DNA from 4 places in the Bacillus arachidis genome. Region 3 is predicted to be linked to each of the others. Evidence: a T-box and tRNA genes for the amino acid it is inferred to sense, from the RefSeq annotation. Region 3 holds a T-box; the other regions hold tRNA genes.
What was found. The T-box of region 3 lies ahead of QRY57_RS21970 (valine--tRNA ligase). A T-box ahead of a tRNA ligase gene usually reads a tRNA of that ligase, here a tRNA-Val.
Positions count from the first base shown of each region.

Region 1: it encodes a tRNA-Val, which carries the amino acid that the T-box ahead of QRY57_RS21970 (valine--tRNA ligase) is inferred to sense. The anticodon was not compared.
Region 2: it encodes a tRNA-Val, which carries the amino acid that the T-box ahead of QRY57_RS21970 (valine--tRNA ligase) is inferred to sense. The anticodon was not compared.
Region 4: it encodes a tRNA-Val, which carries the amino acid that the T-box ahead of QRY57_RS21970 (valine--tRNA ligase) is inferred to sense. The anticodon was not compared.

Region 1 is NZ_CP127376.1:538,171-542,303, forward strand. Features, by position in the region: rRNA gene QRY57_RS04395 (23S ribosomal RNA) at 1-1,542, shown strand, start outside; rRNA gene rrf (5S ribosomal RNA) at 1,644-1,759, shown strand; tRNA gene QRY57_RS04405 (tRNA-Asn) at 1,769-1,843, shown strand; tRNA gene QRY57_RS04410 (tRNA-Ser) at 1,849-1,940, shown strand; tRNA gene QRY57_RS04415 (tRNA-Glu) at 1,951-2,025, shown strand; tRNA gene QRY57_RS04420 (tRNA-Val) at 2,030-2,105, shown strand; tRNA gene QRY57_RS04425 (tRNA-Met) at 2,136-2,212, shown strand; tRNA gene QRY57_RS04430 (tRNA-Asp) at 2,216-2,291, shown strand; tRNA gene QRY57_RS04435 (tRNA-Phe) at 2,301-2,376, shown strand; tRNA gene QRY57_RS04440 (tRNA-Thr) at 2,392-2,467, shown strand; tRNA gene QRY57_RS04445 (tRNA-Tyr) at 2,478-2,561, shown strand; tRNA gene QRY57_RS04450 (tRNA-Trp) at 2,576-2,649, shown strand; tRNA gene QRY57_RS04455 (tRNA-His) at 2,665-2,740, shown strand; tRNA gene QRY57_RS04460 (tRNA-Gln) at 2,853-2,927, shown strand; tRNA gene QRY57_RS04465 (tRNA-Gly) at 2,933-3,007, shown strand; tRNA gene QRY57_RS04470 (tRNA-Cys) at 3,018-3,088, shown strand; tRNA gene QRY57_RS04475 (tRNA-Leu) at 3,099-3,180, shown strand; gene QRY57_RS04480 (YebC/PmpR family DNA-binding transcriptional regulator) at 3,857-4,133, shown strand, end outside.
Region 2 is NZ_CP127376.1:156,714-160,846, forward strand. Features, by position in the region: rRNA gene QRY57_RS02540 (23S ribosomal RNA) at 1-2,235, shown strand, start outside; rRNA gene rrf (5S ribosomal RNA) at 2,327-2,442, shown strand; tRNA gene QRY57_RS02550 (tRNA-Asn) at 2,452-2,526, shown strand; tRNA gene QRY57_RS02555 (tRNA-Thr) at 2,531-2,603, shown strand; tRNA gene QRY57_RS02560 (tRNA-Glu) at 2,627-2,701, shown strand; tRNA gene QRY57_RS02565 (tRNA-Val) at 2,707-2,782, shown strand; tRNA gene QRY57_RS02570 (tRNA-Tyr) at 2,801-2,884, shown strand; tRNA gene QRY57_RS02575 (tRNA-Gln) at 2,950-3,024, shown strand; tRNA gene QRY57_RS02580 (tRNA-Lys) at 3,030-3,105, shown strand; tRNA gene QRY57_RS02585 (tRNA-Gly) at 3,111-3,182, shown strand; tRNA gene QRY57_RS02590 (tRNA-Ala) at 3,193-3,265, shown strand; gene QRY57_RS02595 (glycerate kinase) at 3,430-4,133, shown strand, end outside.
Region 3 is NZ_CP127376.1:3,940,691-3,944,823, reverse strand. Features, by position in the region: gene ysxE (spore coat protein YsxE) at 14-1,039, shown strand; gene QRY57_RS21975 (YszA family small membrane protein) at 1,066-1,260, opposite strand; T-box leader at 1,539-1,770, shown strand; gene QRY57_RS21970 (valine--tRNA ligase) at 1,809-4,133, shown strand, end outside.
Region 4 is NZ_CP127376.1:752,156-756,288, reverse strand. Features, by position in the region: gene QRY57_RS05500 (DUF3965 domain-containing protein) at 1-21, opposite strand, end outside; gene QRY57_RS05495 (CBS domain-containing protein) at 371-790, opposite strand; tRNA gene QRY57_RS05490 (tRNA-Glu) at 966-1,037, opposite strand; tRNA gene QRY57_RS05485 (tRNA-Asn) at 1,039-1,113, opposite strand; tRNA gene QRY57_RS05480 (tRNA-Ile) at 1,117-1,193, opposite strand; tRNA gene QRY57_RS05475 (tRNA-Trp) at 1,204-1,274, opposite strand; tRNA gene QRY57_RS05470 (tRNA-Thr) at 1,278-1,353, opposite strand; tRNA gene QRY57_RS05465 (tRNA-Phe) at 1,371-1,443, opposite strand; tRNA gene QRY57_RS05460 (tRNA-Asp) at 1,454-1,529, opposite strand; tRNA gene QRY57_RS05455 (tRNA-Met) at 1,533-1,609, opposite strand; tRNA gene QRY57_RS05450 (tRNA-Ser) at 1,634-1,726, opposite strand; tRNA gene QRY57_RS05445 (tRNA-Ser) at 1,827-1,919, opposite strand; tRNA gene QRY57_RS05440 (tRNA-Ala) at 1,930-2,002, opposite strand; tRNA gene QRY57_RS05435 (tRNA-Pro) at 2,015-2,088, opposite strand; tRNA gene QRY57_RS05430 (tRNA-Arg) at 2,099-2,172, opposite strand; tRNA gene QRY57_RS05425 (tRNA-Leu) at 2,176-2,264, opposite strand; tRNA gene QRY57_RS05420 (tRNA-Gly) at 2,281-2,355, opposite strand; tRNA gene QRY57_RS05415 (tRNA-Leu) at 2,385-2,465, opposite strand; tRNA gene QRY57_RS05410 (tRNA-Lys) at 2,480-2,555, opposite strand; tRNA gene QRY57_RS05405 (tRNA-Gln) at 2,560-2,634, opposite strand; tRNA gene QRY57_RS05400 (tRNA-Tyr) at 2,647-2,730, opposite strand; tRNA gene QRY57_RS05395 (tRNA-Val) at 2,740-2,815, opposite strand; rRNA gene rrf (5S ribosomal RNA) at 2,820-2,935, opposite strand; rRNA gene QRY57_RS05385 (23S ribosomal RNA) at 3,027-4,133, opposite strand, start outside.

The DNA.
Region 1 (4,133 bases), 1.5 Mb from region 3:
GGTTAGTCAGGACCTAAGCCGAGGCCGACAGGCGTAGGCGATGGACAACAGGTTGATATTCCTGTACCACCTCTTTATCGTTTGAGCAATGGAGGGACGCAGAAGGATAGAAGAAGCGTGCGATTGGTTGTGCACGTCCAAGCAGTTAGGCTGATAAGTAGGCAAATCCGCTTATCGTGAAGGCTGAGCTGTGATGGGGAAGCTCCTTATGGAGCGAAGTCTTTGATTCCCCGCTGCCAAGAAAAGCTTCTAGCGAGATAAAAGGTGCCTGTACCGCAAACCGACACAGGTAGGCGAGGAGAGAATCCTAAGGTGAGCGAGAGAACTCTGGTTAAGGAACTCGGCAAAATGACCCCGTAACTTCGGGAGAAGGGGTGCTTTCTTAACGGAAAGCCGCAGTGAATAGGCCCAAGCGACTGTTTAGCAAAAACACAGGTCTCTGCGAAGCCGTAAGGCGAAGTATAGGGGCTGACACCTGCCCGGTGCTGGAAGGTTAAGGAGAGGGGTTAGCGCAAGCGAAGCTCTGAACTGAAGCCCCAGTAAACGGCGGCCGTAACTATAACGGTCCTAAGGTAGCGAAATTCCTTGTCGGGTAAGTTCCGACCCGCACGAAAGGTGTAACGATTTGGGCACTGTCTCAACCAGAGACTCGGTGAAATTATAGTACCTGTGAAGATGCAGGTTACCCGCGACAGGACGGAAAGACCCCGTGGAGCTTTACTGTAGCCTGATATTGAATTTTGGTACAGCTTGTACAGGATAGGCGGGAGCCTTTGAAGCCGGAGCGCTAGCTTCGGTGGAGGCGCTGGTGGGATACCGCCCTGGCTGTATTGAAATTCTAACCTACGGGTCTTATCGACCCGGGAGACAGTGTCAGGTGGGCAGTTTGACTGGGGCGGTCGCCTCCTAAAGTGTAACGGAGGCGCCCAAAGGTTCCCTCAGAATGGTTGGAAATCATTCGTAGAGTGCAAAGGCATAAGGGAGCTTGACTGCGAGACCTACAAGTCGAGCAGGGACGAAAGTCGGGCTTAGTGATCCGGTGGTTCCGCATGGAAGGGCCATCGCTCAACGGATAAAAGCTACCCCGGGGATAACAGGCTTATCTCCCCCAAGAGTCCACATCGACGGGGAGGTTTGGCACCTCGATGTCGGCTCATCGCATCCTGGGGCTGTAGTCGGTCCCAAGGGTTGGGCTGTTCGCCCATTAAAGCGGTACGCGAGCTGGGTTCAGAACGTCGTGAGACAGTTCGGTCCCTATCCGTCGTGGGCGTAGGAAATTTGAGAGGAGCTGTCCTTAGTACGAGAGGACCGGGATGGACGCACCGCTGGTGTACCAGTTGTTCTGCCAAGGGCATAGCTGGGTAGCTATGTGCGGAAGGGATAAGTGCTGAAAGCATCTAAGCATGAAGCCCCCCTCAAGATGAGATTTCCCATAGCGTAAGCTAGTAAGATCCCTGAAAGATGATCAGGTTGATAGGTTCGAGGTGGAAGCATGGTGACATGTGGAGCTGACGAATACTAATAGATCGAGGACTTAACCATATAATATGAAGCAAATGTTATCTAGTTTTGAGAGAACATAAAAAACTTATTGACTTTTTTAATCAATCAAGTATAATAATGTTTGTCTCGAGTGAATATAGTCTGGTAATGATGGCAGAGAGGTCACACCCGTTCCCATACCGAACACGGAAGTTAAGCTCTCTAGCGCCGATGGTAGTTGGGGCCTTGCCCCTGTGAGAGTAGGACGTTGCCAGGCTAATATCATTCCGCAGTAGCTCAGCGGTAGAGCTATCGGCTGTTAACCGATCGGTCGTAGGTTCGATTCCTACCTGCGGAGCCATGATTGGAGAGCTGTCCGAGTTGGCCGAAGGAGCACGATTGGAAATCGTGTATACGTCACAAGCGTATCAAGGGTTCGAATCCCTTGCTCTCCGCCATGATAATTTTGGCCCGTTGGTCAAGTGGTTAAGACACCGCCCTTTCACGGCGGTAACACGGGTTCGAATCCCGTACGGGTCACCACTTTGGAGGATTAGCTCAGCTGGGAGAGCACCTGCCTTACAAGCAGGGGGTCGGCGGTTCGATCCCGTCATCCTCCACCATATATAAAAATAGTATATGAATAGTATTATCGCGGGGTGGAGCAGTCTGGTAGCTCGTCGGGCTCATAACCCGAAGGTCGCAGGTTCAAATCCTGTCCCCGCAACCAAATGGTCCCGTGGTGTAGTGGTTAACATGCCTGCCTGTCACGCAGGAGATCGCCGGTTCGACCCCGGTCGGGACCGCCATTTATTTCTGGCTCGGTAGCTCAGTCGGTAGAGCAGAGGACTGAAAATCCTCGTGTCGGCGGTTCGATTCCGTCCCGAGCCACCATTTTTAAATAAATACGCCGGCTTAGCTCAATTGGTAGAGCAACTGACTTGTAATCAGTAGGTTGGGGGTTCAAGTCCTCTAGCCGGCACCATGTAAGTTTCGGAGGGGTAGCGAAGTGGCTAAACGCGGCGGACTGTAAATCCGCTCCTTCGGGTTCGGCAGTTCGAATCTGCCCCCCTCCACCATTTACATTTTATATAGGGGTATAGTTTAAAGGTAGAACAGAGGTCTCCAAAACCTCCGGTGTGGGTTCAATTCCTACTACCCCTGCCAAATAAATACAACATGGCGGTTGTGGCGAAGTGGTTAACGCACCGGATTGTGGCTCCGGCATTCGTGGGTTCGATTCCCATCAGTCGCCCCATTTTTTTAAAATTTACAAATTAATTTAACTTTGATAAGATATTTAATGTCTTACTTAAATATTAATTGTAATAAAATAAGAATTGTAAACATATAATGTATTAGTAATTCGATGGGCTATAGCCAAGCGGTAAGGCAACGGACTTTGACTCCGTCATGCGCTGGTTCGAATCCAGCTAGCCCAGCCATTTTTGCGGAAGTAGTTCAGTGGTAGAATACAACCTTGCCAAGGTTGGGGTCGCGGGTTCGAATCCCGTCTTCCGCTCCAAATTTAATATGGCGGCATAGCCAAGTGGTAAGGCAGAGGTCTGCAAAACCTTTACCACCGGTTCGAATCCGGTTGCCGCCTTTCTTATTATGCCGATGTGGCGGAATTGGCAGACGCGCACGACTCAAAATCGTGTTCCTTCGGGAGTGTCGGTTCGACCCCGACCATCGGTATCAAATAACGTGAAAAAAGACTTTAACAGAAATGTTAAAGTCTTTTTTTGGATTTTTTAGCATAGCAAAATAATAGGAGAGCGTGTGCATCGAATCGTGTACGTGAGCAATTATAAGGGAGCGTAATATATAGGTGGAATTTTTATCCCGCTATTTGCGGGCAGTAATACTCCCACCTCAAAACTCAGCGAAAGCATTGTCCAGTTCCAGTGGACAGAATGTTCGATGTTTTCGCTTCTTCCTGCGAGGCAAAAAATACCTCTACGTCAGAAGCTCCATCCTCCTCACATTCTGGACGAGCCACTTCCACTTTTCTTTAAGAAGTTAGGTGGGAGATAAATTGCCCGTAAAAGCCCGATTGGTGAGGGCTAATAATCAGCGGGGGATGAAGCCCCCCACTGATTAAAGTTTCACTTTATCCTGTTATTCGTGAGCAGTATACTAAACAACATTACACTGTAAAATCATGTTATTTGAGTGTTAAACTCGTAATGAATTATAGAATTAAGGTATAATATAATTTGGGAATGAACTAAATTATATCGATGTATATTATGTCAATAATGTGAGTCGATAATGAACTTTTTGTATTTATTTTGAAAAAGTGTTGAATAAACATTATATTTCATATTAATATTTTTTATGTAGATTTAAACGTGAAAGAGAGTGGAACAGAATGGGTCGTAAATGGAATAATATTAAAGACAAAAAAGCATCAAAAGATGCAAATACAAGTCGCGTATACGCTAAATTTGGACGTGAGATTTATGTAGCAGCAAAACAAGGTGAGCCAGATCCAGAATCAAACCAAGCTTTAAAAGTTGTACTTGAGCGTGCAAAAACGTACAGTGTACCAAAAACAATTATTGACCGTGCAATTGAAAAAGCAAAAGGTGGTTCAGAAGAAAATTATGACGAACTTCGTTATGAAGGATTTGGACCAAACGGATCTA
Region 2 (4,133 bases), 1.1 Mb from region 3:
TGAATAGGGCGTTTAGTACGTGGTCGTAGACCCGAAACCAGGTGATCTACCCATGTCCAGGGTGAAGTTCAGGTAACACTGAATGGAGGCCCGAACCCACGCACGTTGAAAAGTGCGGGGATGAGGTGTGGGTAGCGGAGAAATTCCAATCGAACCTGGAGATAGCTGGTTCTCCCCGAAATAGCTTTAGGGCTAGCCTCAAGTGTTAGAGTCTTGGAGGTAGAGCACTGATTGGACTAGGGGTCCTCATCGGATTACCGAATTCAGTCAAACTCCGAATGCCAATGACTTATCCTTGGGAGTCAGACTGCGAGTGATAAGATCCGTAGTCAAAAGGGAAACAGCCCAGACCGCCAGCTAAGGTCCCAAAGTGTGTATTAAGTGGAAAAGGATGTGGAGTTGCTTAGACAACTAGGATGTTGGCTTAGAAGCAGCCACCATTTAAAGAGTGCGTAATAGCTCACTAGTCGAGTGACTCTGCGCCGAAAATGTACCGGGGCTAAATACACCACCGAAGCTGCGGATTGATACTTACGTATCAGTGGTAGGGGAGCGTTCTAAGGACAGTGAAGTCAGACCGGAAGGACTGGTGGAGTGCTTAGAAGTGAGAATGCCGGTATGAGTAGCGAAAGACGGGTGAGAATCCCGTCCACCGAATGCCTAAGGTTTCCTGAGGAAGGCTCGTCCGCTCAGGGTTAGTCAGGACCTAAGCCGAGGCCGACAGGCGTAGGCGATGGACAACAGGTTGATATTCCTGTACCACCTCTTTATCGTTTGAGCAATGGAGGGACGCAGAAGGATAGAAGAAGCGTGCGATTGGTTGTGCACGTCCAAGCAGTTAGGCTGATAAGTAGGCAAATCCGCTTATCGTGAAGGCTGAGCTGTGATGGGGAAGCTCCTTATGGAGCGAAGTCTTTGATTCCCCGCTGCCAAGAAAAGCTTCTAGCGAGATAAAAGGTGCCTGTACCGCAAACCGACACAGGTAGGCGAGGAGAGAATCCTAAGGTGAGCGAGAGAACTCTGGTTAAGGAACTCGGCAAAATGACCCCGTAACTTCGGGAGAAGGGGTGCTTTCTTAACGGAAAGCCGCAGTGAATAGGCCCAAGCGACTGTTTAGCAAAAACACAGGTCTCTGCGAAGCCGTAAGGCGAAGTATAGGGGCTGACACCTGCCCGGTGCTGGAAGGTTAAGGAGAGGGGTTAGCGCAAGCGAAGCTCTGAACTGAAGCCCCAGTAAACGGCGGCCGTAACTATAACGGTCCTAAGGTAGCGAAATTCCTTGTCGGGTAAGTTCCGACCCGCACGAAAGGTGTAACGATTTGGGCACTGTCTCAACCAGAGACTCGGTGAAATTATAGTACCTGTGAAGATGCAGGTTACCCGCGACAGGACGGAAAGACCCCGTGGAGCTTTACTGTAGCCTGATATTGAATTTTGGTACAGCTTGTACAGGATAGGCGGGAGCCTTTGAAGCCGGAGCGCTAGCTTCGGTGGAGGCGCTGGTGGGATACCGCCCTGGCTGTATTGAAATTCTAACCTACGGGTCTTATCGACCCGGGAGACAGTGTCAGGTGGGCAGTTTGACTGGGGCGGTCGCCTCCTAAAGTGTAACGGAGGCGCCCAAAGGTTCCCTCAGAATGGTTGGAAATCATTCGTAGAGTGCAAAGGCATAAGGGAGCTTGACTGCGAGACCTACAAGTCGAGCAGGGACGAAAGTCGGGCTTAGTGATCCGGTGGTTCCGCATGGAAGGGCCATCGCTCAACGGATAAAAGCTACCCCGGGGATAACAGGCTTATCTCCCCCAAGAGTCCACATCGACGGGGAGGTTTGGCACCTCGATGTCGGCTCATCGCATCCTGGGGCTGTAGTCGGTCCCAAGGGTTGGGCTGTTCGCCCATTAAAGCGGTACGCGAGCTGGGTTCAGAACGTCGTGAGACAGTTCGGTCCCTATCCGTCGTGGGCGTAGGAAATTTGAGAGGAGCTGTCCTTAGTACGAGAGGACCGGGATGGACGCACCGCTGGTGTACCAGTTGTTCTGCCAAGGGCATAGCTGGGTAGCTATGTGCGGAAGGGATAAGTGCTGAAAGCATCTAAGCATGAAGCCCCCCTCAAGATGAGATTTCCCATAGCGTAAGCTAGTAAGATCCCTGAAAGATGATCAGGTTGATAGGTTCGAGGTGGAAGCATGGTGACATGTGGAGCTGACGAATACTAATAGATCGAGGACTTAACCATATAATATGAAGCAAATGTTATCTAGTTTTGAAGGAATATATATTTGAAATTCCTTTTGACATTCTGAAAAGAATGTGTATAATAATAAAAGTCTGGTAATGATGGCAGAGAGGTCACACCCGTTCCCATACCGAACACGGAAGTTAAGCTCTCTAGCGCCGATGGTAGTTGGGACCTTGTCCCTGTGAGAGTAGGACGTTGCCAGGCTAATATTATTCCGCAGTAGCTCAGTGGTAGAGCTATCGGCTGTTAACCGATCGGTCGTAGGTTCGAGTCCTACCTGCGGAGCCATTATGCTTCCATAGCTCAGCTGGTAGAGCACTTCCATGGTAAGGAAGAGGTCACCGGTTCAAGCCCGGTTGGAAGCTTGCGAACAGTATTACAACTTTTTGGCCCGTTGGTCAAGTGGTTAAGACACCGCCCTTTCACGGCGGTAACACGGGTTCGAATCCCGTACGGGTCACCACTTTTGGAGGATTAGCTCAGCTGGGAGAGCACCTGCCTTACAAGCAGGGGGTCGGCGGTTCGATCCCGTCATCCTCCACCATATATAGTTTATAATGTCGGAGGGGTAGCGAAGTGGCTAAACGCGGCGGACTGTAAATCCGCTCCTTCGGGTTCGGCAGTTCGAATCTGCCCCCCTCCACCATTTTAAAAAAACAACCTGATAAAGGTTTATTTTTTTGAAAAGACAAGCATACTAGTAAATATTAATGGGCTATAGCCAAGCGGTAAGGCAACGGACTTTGACTCCGTCATGCGCTGGTTCGAATCCAGCTAGCCCAGCCATTTACGAGCCATTAGCTCAGTTGGTAGAGCATCTGACTTTTAATCAGAGGGTCGAAGGTTCGAGTCCTTCATGGCTCACCATTTTCGCGGAAGTAGTTCAGTGGTAGAATACAACCTTGCCAAGGTTGGGGTCGCGGGTTCGAATCCCGTCTTCCGCTTTTTTACTTCGGGGCCTTAGCTCAGCTGGGAGAGCGCCTGCCTTGCACGCAGGAGGTCAGCGGTTCGATCCCGCTAGGCTCCATTATAAATTAGAAAAAACCTTACATCTTTTGATGTAAGGTTTTTTGTTTATTCTGCTTTAATAAGGACAAGTTTCCATTTATTTCGTTTACAATAGAAAAATAGAGTAAAATATAAGGTTTGAATTAAAGCGTGTGTGGATACGGGGGAAGGGAGGAATAGGTGTTGAAAATTGTTATTGCATCTGATTCATATAAAGAAAGCTTACGAGCGATAGAAGTATGTAAGGCCATTGAAAAAGGGTTTACTAAAGTTTTTCCTGAAGCTGAGTATGTGAAACTTCCAATTGGAGATGGAGGAGAAGGTACCGTTCAATCTCTTGTTGATGCTACAGGAGGAAAGATCATTCAACTTTACGTAACAGGTCCACTTGGTGAACGTGTAGATGCATTCTACGGTATTTCTCAAGATAAAAGAACAGCGTTTATTGAAATGGCAGCAGCGTCGGGGTTGCATCATGTTCCGGTTGAACAGCGAAACCCTCTCATCACCACAACAAAAGGAACGGGGGAGCTTATATTAGATGCCTTAGATAAAGGTGTACAGCATATTATTTTAGGGCTTGGCGGAAGTGCTACGAACGATGGAGGGACAGGCATGCTCTCAGCCCTAGGTGTAAGGTTTTTAAGGAAAGATGGACGAATAATAGAACCTGTCGGTGAAAATTTACATTTTATTGATTCTTTAGACTTAGCTAAGTTGGATTCTCGTTTAGCGCATGTGAAAATAGAAGCGGCATGTGATGTAGACAATCCTTTAACAGGACAAAAAGGAGCATCCTTTGTATTTGCAAAGCAAAAAGGAGCAAATCCAGAAATGATCACGCAGTTAGATGATAATTTAAAGCATTATGCCTATGTATTAAAACG
Region 3 (4,133 bases):
AAGGATCATTCGTATGGATATAGAATTACGGGATCGTTATGCACCGATCGTACAGCGGTATCAATTAGATGTCCAACATATGGAAGAGCACGGAAGTGTCATAAAAATTTATACGAATCAAGGGCCATATGCATTAAAAAAATTACCATCTCATCGATTGAAGCGAAATCATTTAATGTATCATATTCAATATTTACGTGAAAAGGGATTTACACATTATGCACCCATTTACCATGCAATAGATGGGAATCACATTTTGAACGATGAAACATATAGTTATTATTTAATGCCCTGGCTGGAGCGAGCTGAAGGAAGTGGAGATGACAATGATCAATATCACAAAATGTTTCAGACGTTAGCGCTGCTTCACCAAAGGACGGTAAAAGAAGAATCATATACGGAAGAAACGTTAGAGAAGCATTATAAAAATGTCTCTGAGCGTTGGGAGGAAGATGGGGAGTTCTTAGAGAAATTTCTTGTAGAATCTGAGGCGAAATGGTATATGTCTCCGTTTGAACTACAGTATTGTACGTATTTTCATCACGTGATGAGGGCACGTGAATTTGCAACGAAACAGCTTTCAGAGTGGCATGAAGTGATGAAAGAGAAAGAAAAAACACGAGTTTCTTTTATCCATGGCAATGTATCAATGAAGCATTTTTTATTCGATTATGAACGAAATGGTTATTTTATTAGTTTGGAAAAATCTCAGTTTGCAACACCAGTTCAAGATCTTGTCCGTTTTTATTCCCGCTCACTGAACACATACCCAATGGCGAGAAACGATCGTTTTGAATGGTATCAGGTGTATCAAAAGAATTTTCCGTTTACGAAAGAAGAGCAACTTCTTATGTTCGCTTATCTAACATATCCTTCTCCATTTATTCGGCAAATTCAATCTTATACAAGCAAACAGCAGAGTCGTAGTGAAAAGCAAGAACTTCAAGGTGTGAAAATGTTACAACAAGCGCATTGGCTTGTAAGTAATATAGAATATTTTATTTCACAATTACAAGCAGCGCAGCAAGGGAATGAGTAACAGCCGTAGTCTCAAGTATCTTGAGGCTACGGCTGAAAATGCAAGCGAATCGTTGCTACAACAAAGATGATAAGGATGATAAAGTCTAAAAAGGTAGGAAGTAGTAAAGTGCGAATTCCTTGGAAAATAGTAAGTGGAATTGCAAAATCAGCGAATATGGTTTGCAAATTTCTAACCCATGAAGGGGCTGAAAAATTATAGGTGCGTTTGTAACGTCGCATAATCATTCCTCCGTATAGAAAGGCTATTGCCGTACATGAATCTTAAAAGATGAAGGGGTAATATTACAGTATGCGGGGTAAATACCTAAGGTGCTTGTGCTGCAGACTTTCATATATATTACAGAAAAAATAGTTAAGCTGATTGATGATTATAGGTTGTTTTTATCAAATAGGAAAGTATAGCATCTATCCATTGTAGAAAAATGCTGAAAAATATTTTTATCTTGACGAATATGGTTTCGTTTTTTACACTATTGTATATAATAAATAACAATTATATAAATGCGTTGAAGGGGAAGAGTATAACATTAAACGTCTGCAGAGAGGAGAATTATTAGCTGTGAGATTCTCTAGATAGTCATGTTAGAAGGTAGCCCTGGAGCATCTTTTCTGAACGGATTCATTCTCATTAGGAAAAGACGGATCTGTCCGTTATCAAATTAAGAGTATAAGCAAATTTTGAATTTGTTTGTAAATAAAGGTGGTACCACGATGTCCCTCGTCCTTTTTGGATGAGGGACATTTTTTATTCTGAAGGAGGGAAAATAATGTCAAACACGGAAAAGAATTTACCAACTAAATATGATCATATGTCCGTTGAAGAAGGCCGCTATAAATGGTGGCTTGATGGCCAATATTTCGAAGCAAAAGGAGATGCGGAAAAACAGCCGTATACAATTGTAATTCCACCTCCAAACGTAACAGGTAAGCTACACTTAGGTCATGCTTGGGATACAACACTTCAAGATATTCTAACACGTACGAAGCGTATGCAAGGTTACGATGTATTATGGCTTCCTGGTATGGACCATGCAGGCATCGCAACGCAAGCAAAAGTAGAAGCGAAACTTCGTGAAGAAGGTATTTCACGTTACGATCTTGGCCGTGAGAAATTCCTTGAAAAGGCATGGGAATGGAAAGAAGAGTATGCTTCTCACATTCGTCAGCAATGGGGAAAAGTTGGTTTAGGATTAGATTATACGCGTGAGCGCTTCACATTAGATAAAGGTTTATCTGATGCGGTTAATAAAGTATTCGTTCAATTATACGAAAAAGGTTTAATTTACCGCGGTGAGTATATCATTAACTGGGACCCAGCAACACGCACAGCTCTTTCTGATATAGAAGTAATTCATAAAGAGGTTCAAGGTGCATTCTACCATATGAACTATCCGTTAACAGACGGTTCTGGTCATATTCGTCTTGCGACAACTCGTCCAGAAACAATGCTTGGTGATACAGCAGTAGCAGTTCATCCGGAAGATGATCGTTACAAACATTTAATCGGAAAAACAGTTACACTTCCAATTGTAGGCCGTGAGATTCCGATTATTGCTGATGAGTACGTAGAAAAAGATTTCGGAACAGGTGTTGTGAAAATTACTCCAGCTCATGATCCGAATGACTTTGAAGTAGGTAACCGCCACGACTTACCACGCATTCTTGTAATGAACGAAGATGGTACAATGAATGAAAAAGCTGGTAAATATAACGGTATGGATCGTTTTGAATGCCGTAAAGAGTTAGTAAAAGACTTGCAAGAAGCTGGCGTATTAGTAGAAATCGAGCCTCATATGCATGCGGTAGGTCATAGTGAGCGTAGCGGAGCAGTTGTTGAGCCTTACTTATCAACACAATGGTTCGTAAAAATGGCGCCACTTGCAGAAAAGGCTGTTGCTCTGCAACAAAAAGAAGAAGAAAAAGTAACGTTCGTACCAGATCGTTTCGAGAACACATACTTACGCTGGATGGAAAACATTCATGACTGGTGTATTTCTCGTCAATTATGGTGGGGACATCGCATTCCAGCTTGGTATCATAAAGAAACTGGTGAAGTATACGTAGGTACAGAAGCACCAGCAGATATCGAAAACTGGAATCAAGATAACGACGTACTTGATACATGGTTTAGCTCAGCGTTATGGCCATTCTCAACACTTGGTTGGCCAAATGAAAATGATGAAGACTTCAAACGCTACTATTCTACAGATGCGCTTGTAACGGGTTATGATATTATTTTCTTCTGGGTATCTCGTATGATTTTCCAAGGTTTAGAGTTTACAGGAGAGCGTCCATTTAAGGATGTATTAATTCATGGTTTAGTTCGTGATGAGCAAGGGCGTAAGATGAGTAAATCTCTAGGTAACGGTATTGATCCAATGGATGTTATCGATAAGTACGGTGCAGATGCAATGCGTTTCTTCTTATCGACGGGAAGTGCACCAGGACAAGATTTACGCTTTAGCATGGAGAAAGTAGAATCTACTTGGAACTTCATTAATAAAATTTGGAATGCATCTCGTTTCGTATTAATGAACATGGATGATATGCAATATGAAGATATCGATTTAACTGGTGAAAAATCTGTTGCAGATAAGTGGATTTTAACTCGCTTAAATGAAACGATTGAAAGTGTAACACGTAACATGGATAAATATGAATTCGGTGAAGCTGGCCGTGCGTTATACAACTTCATTTGGGATGATTTCTGTGACTGGTACATTGAAATGGCAAAACTACCATTATACGGTGAAGATGAAGCAGCGAAGAAAACAACTCGTTCTATTTTAGCTTATGTACTAGACCAAACGATGCGTCTATTACACCCATTCATGCCGTTCGTAACAGAGAAAATCTGGCAACACTTACCGCATGAAGGTGAATCTATTACAGTAGCTGCATGGCCAACAGTTCGCGAAGATTTACAAGATGAAGAAGCGGCAGCTGAAATGCATCTTCTAGTTGATATCATTCGCTCTGTTCGTAACATCCGTGCAGAAGTAAATACGCCAATGAGCAAAAAAGTTCAAATGCAGATTAAAGCAAAAGACGAAACAGTTTTAGCTCAGCTTACGAAAAACAGTTCTTACATC
Region 4 (4,133 bases), 1.7 Mb from region 3:
GTTGCTCTGTACATCCCTCATATCATTTTCCCTCCATTTCTATTTATATATGAAATCTCCGATGACTTACTAGATAATCATAATGCTATATATATTAATATATTCAAAAACCCTTATGAAACTTATATTTATTATTATATCATTTTTTAACATAACAAAAATTAGTAACGAACATCATTAACCAAATTTTAAATGGACGTAACATTTGTCATTATTTAAATATACTCCGTTAAGTGTATATATCTATGAATAACATGTTGGATACGTTTTAATAACAATATAGTCTTATTCGTATTATTAATAAAACGTATCCGATTTTACCTATTCCCTAGCATTTAAATTACACTGTATTTTAACCCACACCTACACTTTATTCTGTATGCTCAGAAATCTCACTTAAAGCTACCCCTGCCTGATCATCAGCTTTTTCTGCTATCGCTAAATCACCTAGTGCTAACATCCCAACAAGCTCGCCATTCTCAACTACAGGTAGCCTTCTAATTTGATGCTGCGCCATCAACCCCGTAGCCTTTTCAATAGAGTCATCAGGAGAAACGGACACGATTCCTGTAGTCATGATATTTGTAATTTTATTAGAACCAGGATGTTTCTCAGCAATTCCACGAACAACTAAATCACGATCAGTGACAAGACCAACCACTTGATTGTTCTCTACAACTGGAATCATTCCAATGTCTTCTTCTTTCATTTTCACAGCAGCTTCATATACATTATCTAGTGGTGTACATTGTACAATATCAGTACTCATAAATTCTCTAACTGTTGTCATGTAGCTCTATTCCCTCCTTTTTATACATACTATAGCTTTTCCAAATTCCCTTTATTTATTTCATAATAAATAGAGGAATTTTAGATTGATGATATCGCATATTAGAAAAGAACAGAATTCTCACATGATGTTTTTCACAAGAAAAAAGAGCCAGCTAATTGCTGACTCTTTTGTATGACCCGTACGGGATTCGAACCCGTGTTACCGCCGTGAAAGGGCGGTGTCTTAACCACTTGACCAACGGGCCATGGCTCCGCAGGTAGGACTCGAACCTACGACCGATCGGTTAACAGCCGATAGCTCTACCACTGAGCTACTGCGGAATATGGTGGGCCTAAATGGACTCGAACCATCGACCTCACGCTTATCAGGCGTGCGCTCTAACCAGCTGAGCTATAGGCCCATATTTTCTACAGGGGCAGTAGGAATTGAACCCACACCGGAGGTTTTGGAGACCTCTGTTCTACCTTTAAACTATGCCCCTAAGTGGTGCCGGCTAGAGGACTTGAACCCCCAACCTACTGATTACAAGTCAGTTGCTCTACCAATTGAGCTAAGCCGGCTTTCCAAAAAAAAAAGATGGCTCGGGACGGAATCGAACCGCCGACACGAGGATTTTCAGTCCTCTGCTCTACCGACTGAGCTACCGAGCCTTTATGTAAATGGCGGTCCCGACCGGGGTCGAACCGGCGATCTCCTGCGTGACAGGCAGGCATGTTAACCACTACACCACGGGACCATTTGGTTGCGGGGACAGGATTTGAACCTGCGACCTTCGGGTTATGAGCCCGACGAGCTACCAGACTGCTCCACCCCGCGACGATATCATATTCTTTTTTTAAATGGAGGAGGTAGAGGGATTCGAACCCCCGCGCGATTCTCACCGCCTGTCGGTTTTCAAGACCGATCCCTTCAGCCAGACTTGGGTATACCTCCATAAAAAAAATCAAATAAATCTTTTATTCATGTCTATATGTTTTATACAGACCATTTAACAATCTATTAAATCAAATCCTATCTCATTTTACAATAAAAATGGAGGAGGTAGAGGGATTCGAACCCCCGCGCGACTCTCGCCGCCTGTCGGTTTTCAAGACCGATCCCTTCAGCCAGACTTGGGTATACCTCCATAAATAAAGTGGAGCCTAGCGGGATCGAACCGCTGACCTCCTGCGTGCAAGGCAGGCGCTCTCCCAGCTGAGCTAAGGCCCCATGTTTAAAATATCGGGAAGACAGGATTTGAACCTGCGACCCCCTGGTCCCAAACCAGGTGCTCTACCAAGCTGAGCCACTTCCCGTTAATAAAAGCGCGCCCGAGAGGACTCGAACCCCTAACCTTTTGATCCGTAGTCAAACGCTCTATCCAATTGAGCTACGGGCGCATATGGTGCCGAGGGCGGGGGTCGAACCCGCACGGTGGTCACCCACCGCAGGATTTTAAGTCCTGTGCGTCTGCCTGTTCCGCCACCCCGGCATGTCATACTGAAAATTGGAGCGGAAGACGGGATTCGAACCCGCGACCCCAACCTTGGCAAGGTTGTATTCTACCACTGAACTACTTCCGCAAGACATGTATGAGATATTTTATTAAAAGTGCGGGTGAAGGGAGTCGAACCCCCACGCCAAAGGCGCCAGATCCTAAGTCTGGTGCGTCTGCCAATTCCGCCACACCCGCATATTTTTTTAAAATGGTGAGCCATGAAGGACTCGAACCTTCGACCCTCTGATTAAAAGTCAGATGCTCTACCAACTGAGCTAATGGCTCTTAATGGCTGGGCTAGCTGGATTCGAACCAGCGCATGACGGAGTCAAAGTCCGTTGCCTTACCGCTTGGCTATAGCCCATTAATTAAGAAATGGTGGAGGGGGGCAGATTCGAACTGCCGAACCCGAAGGAGCGGATTTACAGTCCGCCGCGTTTAGCCACTTCGCTACCCCTCCGACATTATATGGTGGAGGATGACGGGATCGAACCGCCGACCCCCTGCTTGTAAGGCAGGTGCTCTCCCAGCTGAGCTAATCCTCCATTTGCCTGGCAACGTCCTACTCTCACAGGGGCAAGGCCCCAACTACCATCGGCGCTAGAGAGCTTAACTTCCGTGTTCGGTATGGGAACGGGTGTGACCTCTCTGCCATCATTACCAGACTTTTATTATTATACACATTCTTTTCAGAATGTCAAAAGGAATTTTAAATATATATTCCTTCAAAACTAGATAACATTTGCTTCATATTATATGGTTAAGTCCTCGATCTATTAGTATTCGTCAGCTCCACATGTCACCATGCTTCCACCTCGAACCTATCAACCTGATCATCTTTCAGGGATCTTACTAGCTTACGCTATGGGAAATCTCATCTTGAGGGGGGCTTCATGCTTAGATGCTTTCAGCACTTATCCCTTCCGCACATAGCTACCCAGCTATGCCCTTGGCAGAACAACTGGTACACCAGCGGTGCGTCCATCCCGGTCCTCTCGTACTAAGGACAGCTCCTCTCAAATTTCCTACGCCCACGACGGATAGGGACCGAACTGTCTCACGACGTTCTGAACCCAGCTCGCGTACCGCTTTAATGGGCGAACAGCCCAACCCTTGGGACCGACTACAGCCCCAGGATGCGATGAGCCGACATCGAGGTGCCAAACCTCCCCGTCGATGTGGACTCTTGGGGGAGATAAGCCTGTTATCCCCGGGGTAGCTTTTATCCGTTGAGCGATGGCCCTTCCATGCGGAACCACCGGATCACTAAGCCCGACTTTCGTCCCTGCTCGACTTGTAGGTCTCGCAGTCAAGCTCCCTTATGCCTTTGCACTCTACGAATGATTTCCAACCATTCTGAGGGAACCTTTGGGCGCCTCCGTTACACTTTAGGAGGCGACCGCCCCAGTCAAACTGCCCACCTGACACTGTCTCCCGGGTCGATAAGACCCGTAGGTTAGAATTTCAATACAGCCAGGGCGGTATCCCACCAGCGCCTCCACCGAAGCTAGCGCTCCGGCTTCAAAGGCTCCCGCCTATCCTGTACAAGCTGTACCAAAATTCAATATCAGGCTACAGTAAAGCTCCACGGGGTCTTTCCGTCCTGTCGCGGGTAACCTGCATCTTCACAGGTACTATAATTTCACCGAGTCTCTGGTTGAGACAGTGCCCAAATCGTTACACCTTTCGTGCGGGTCGGAACTTACCCGACAAGGAATTTCGCTACCTTAGGACCGTTATAGTTACGGCCGCCGTTTACTGGGGCTTCAGTTCAGAGCTTCGCTTGCGCTAACCCCTCTCCTTAACCTTCCAGCACCGGGCAGGTGTCAGCCCCTATACTTCGCCTTACGGCTTCGCAGAGAC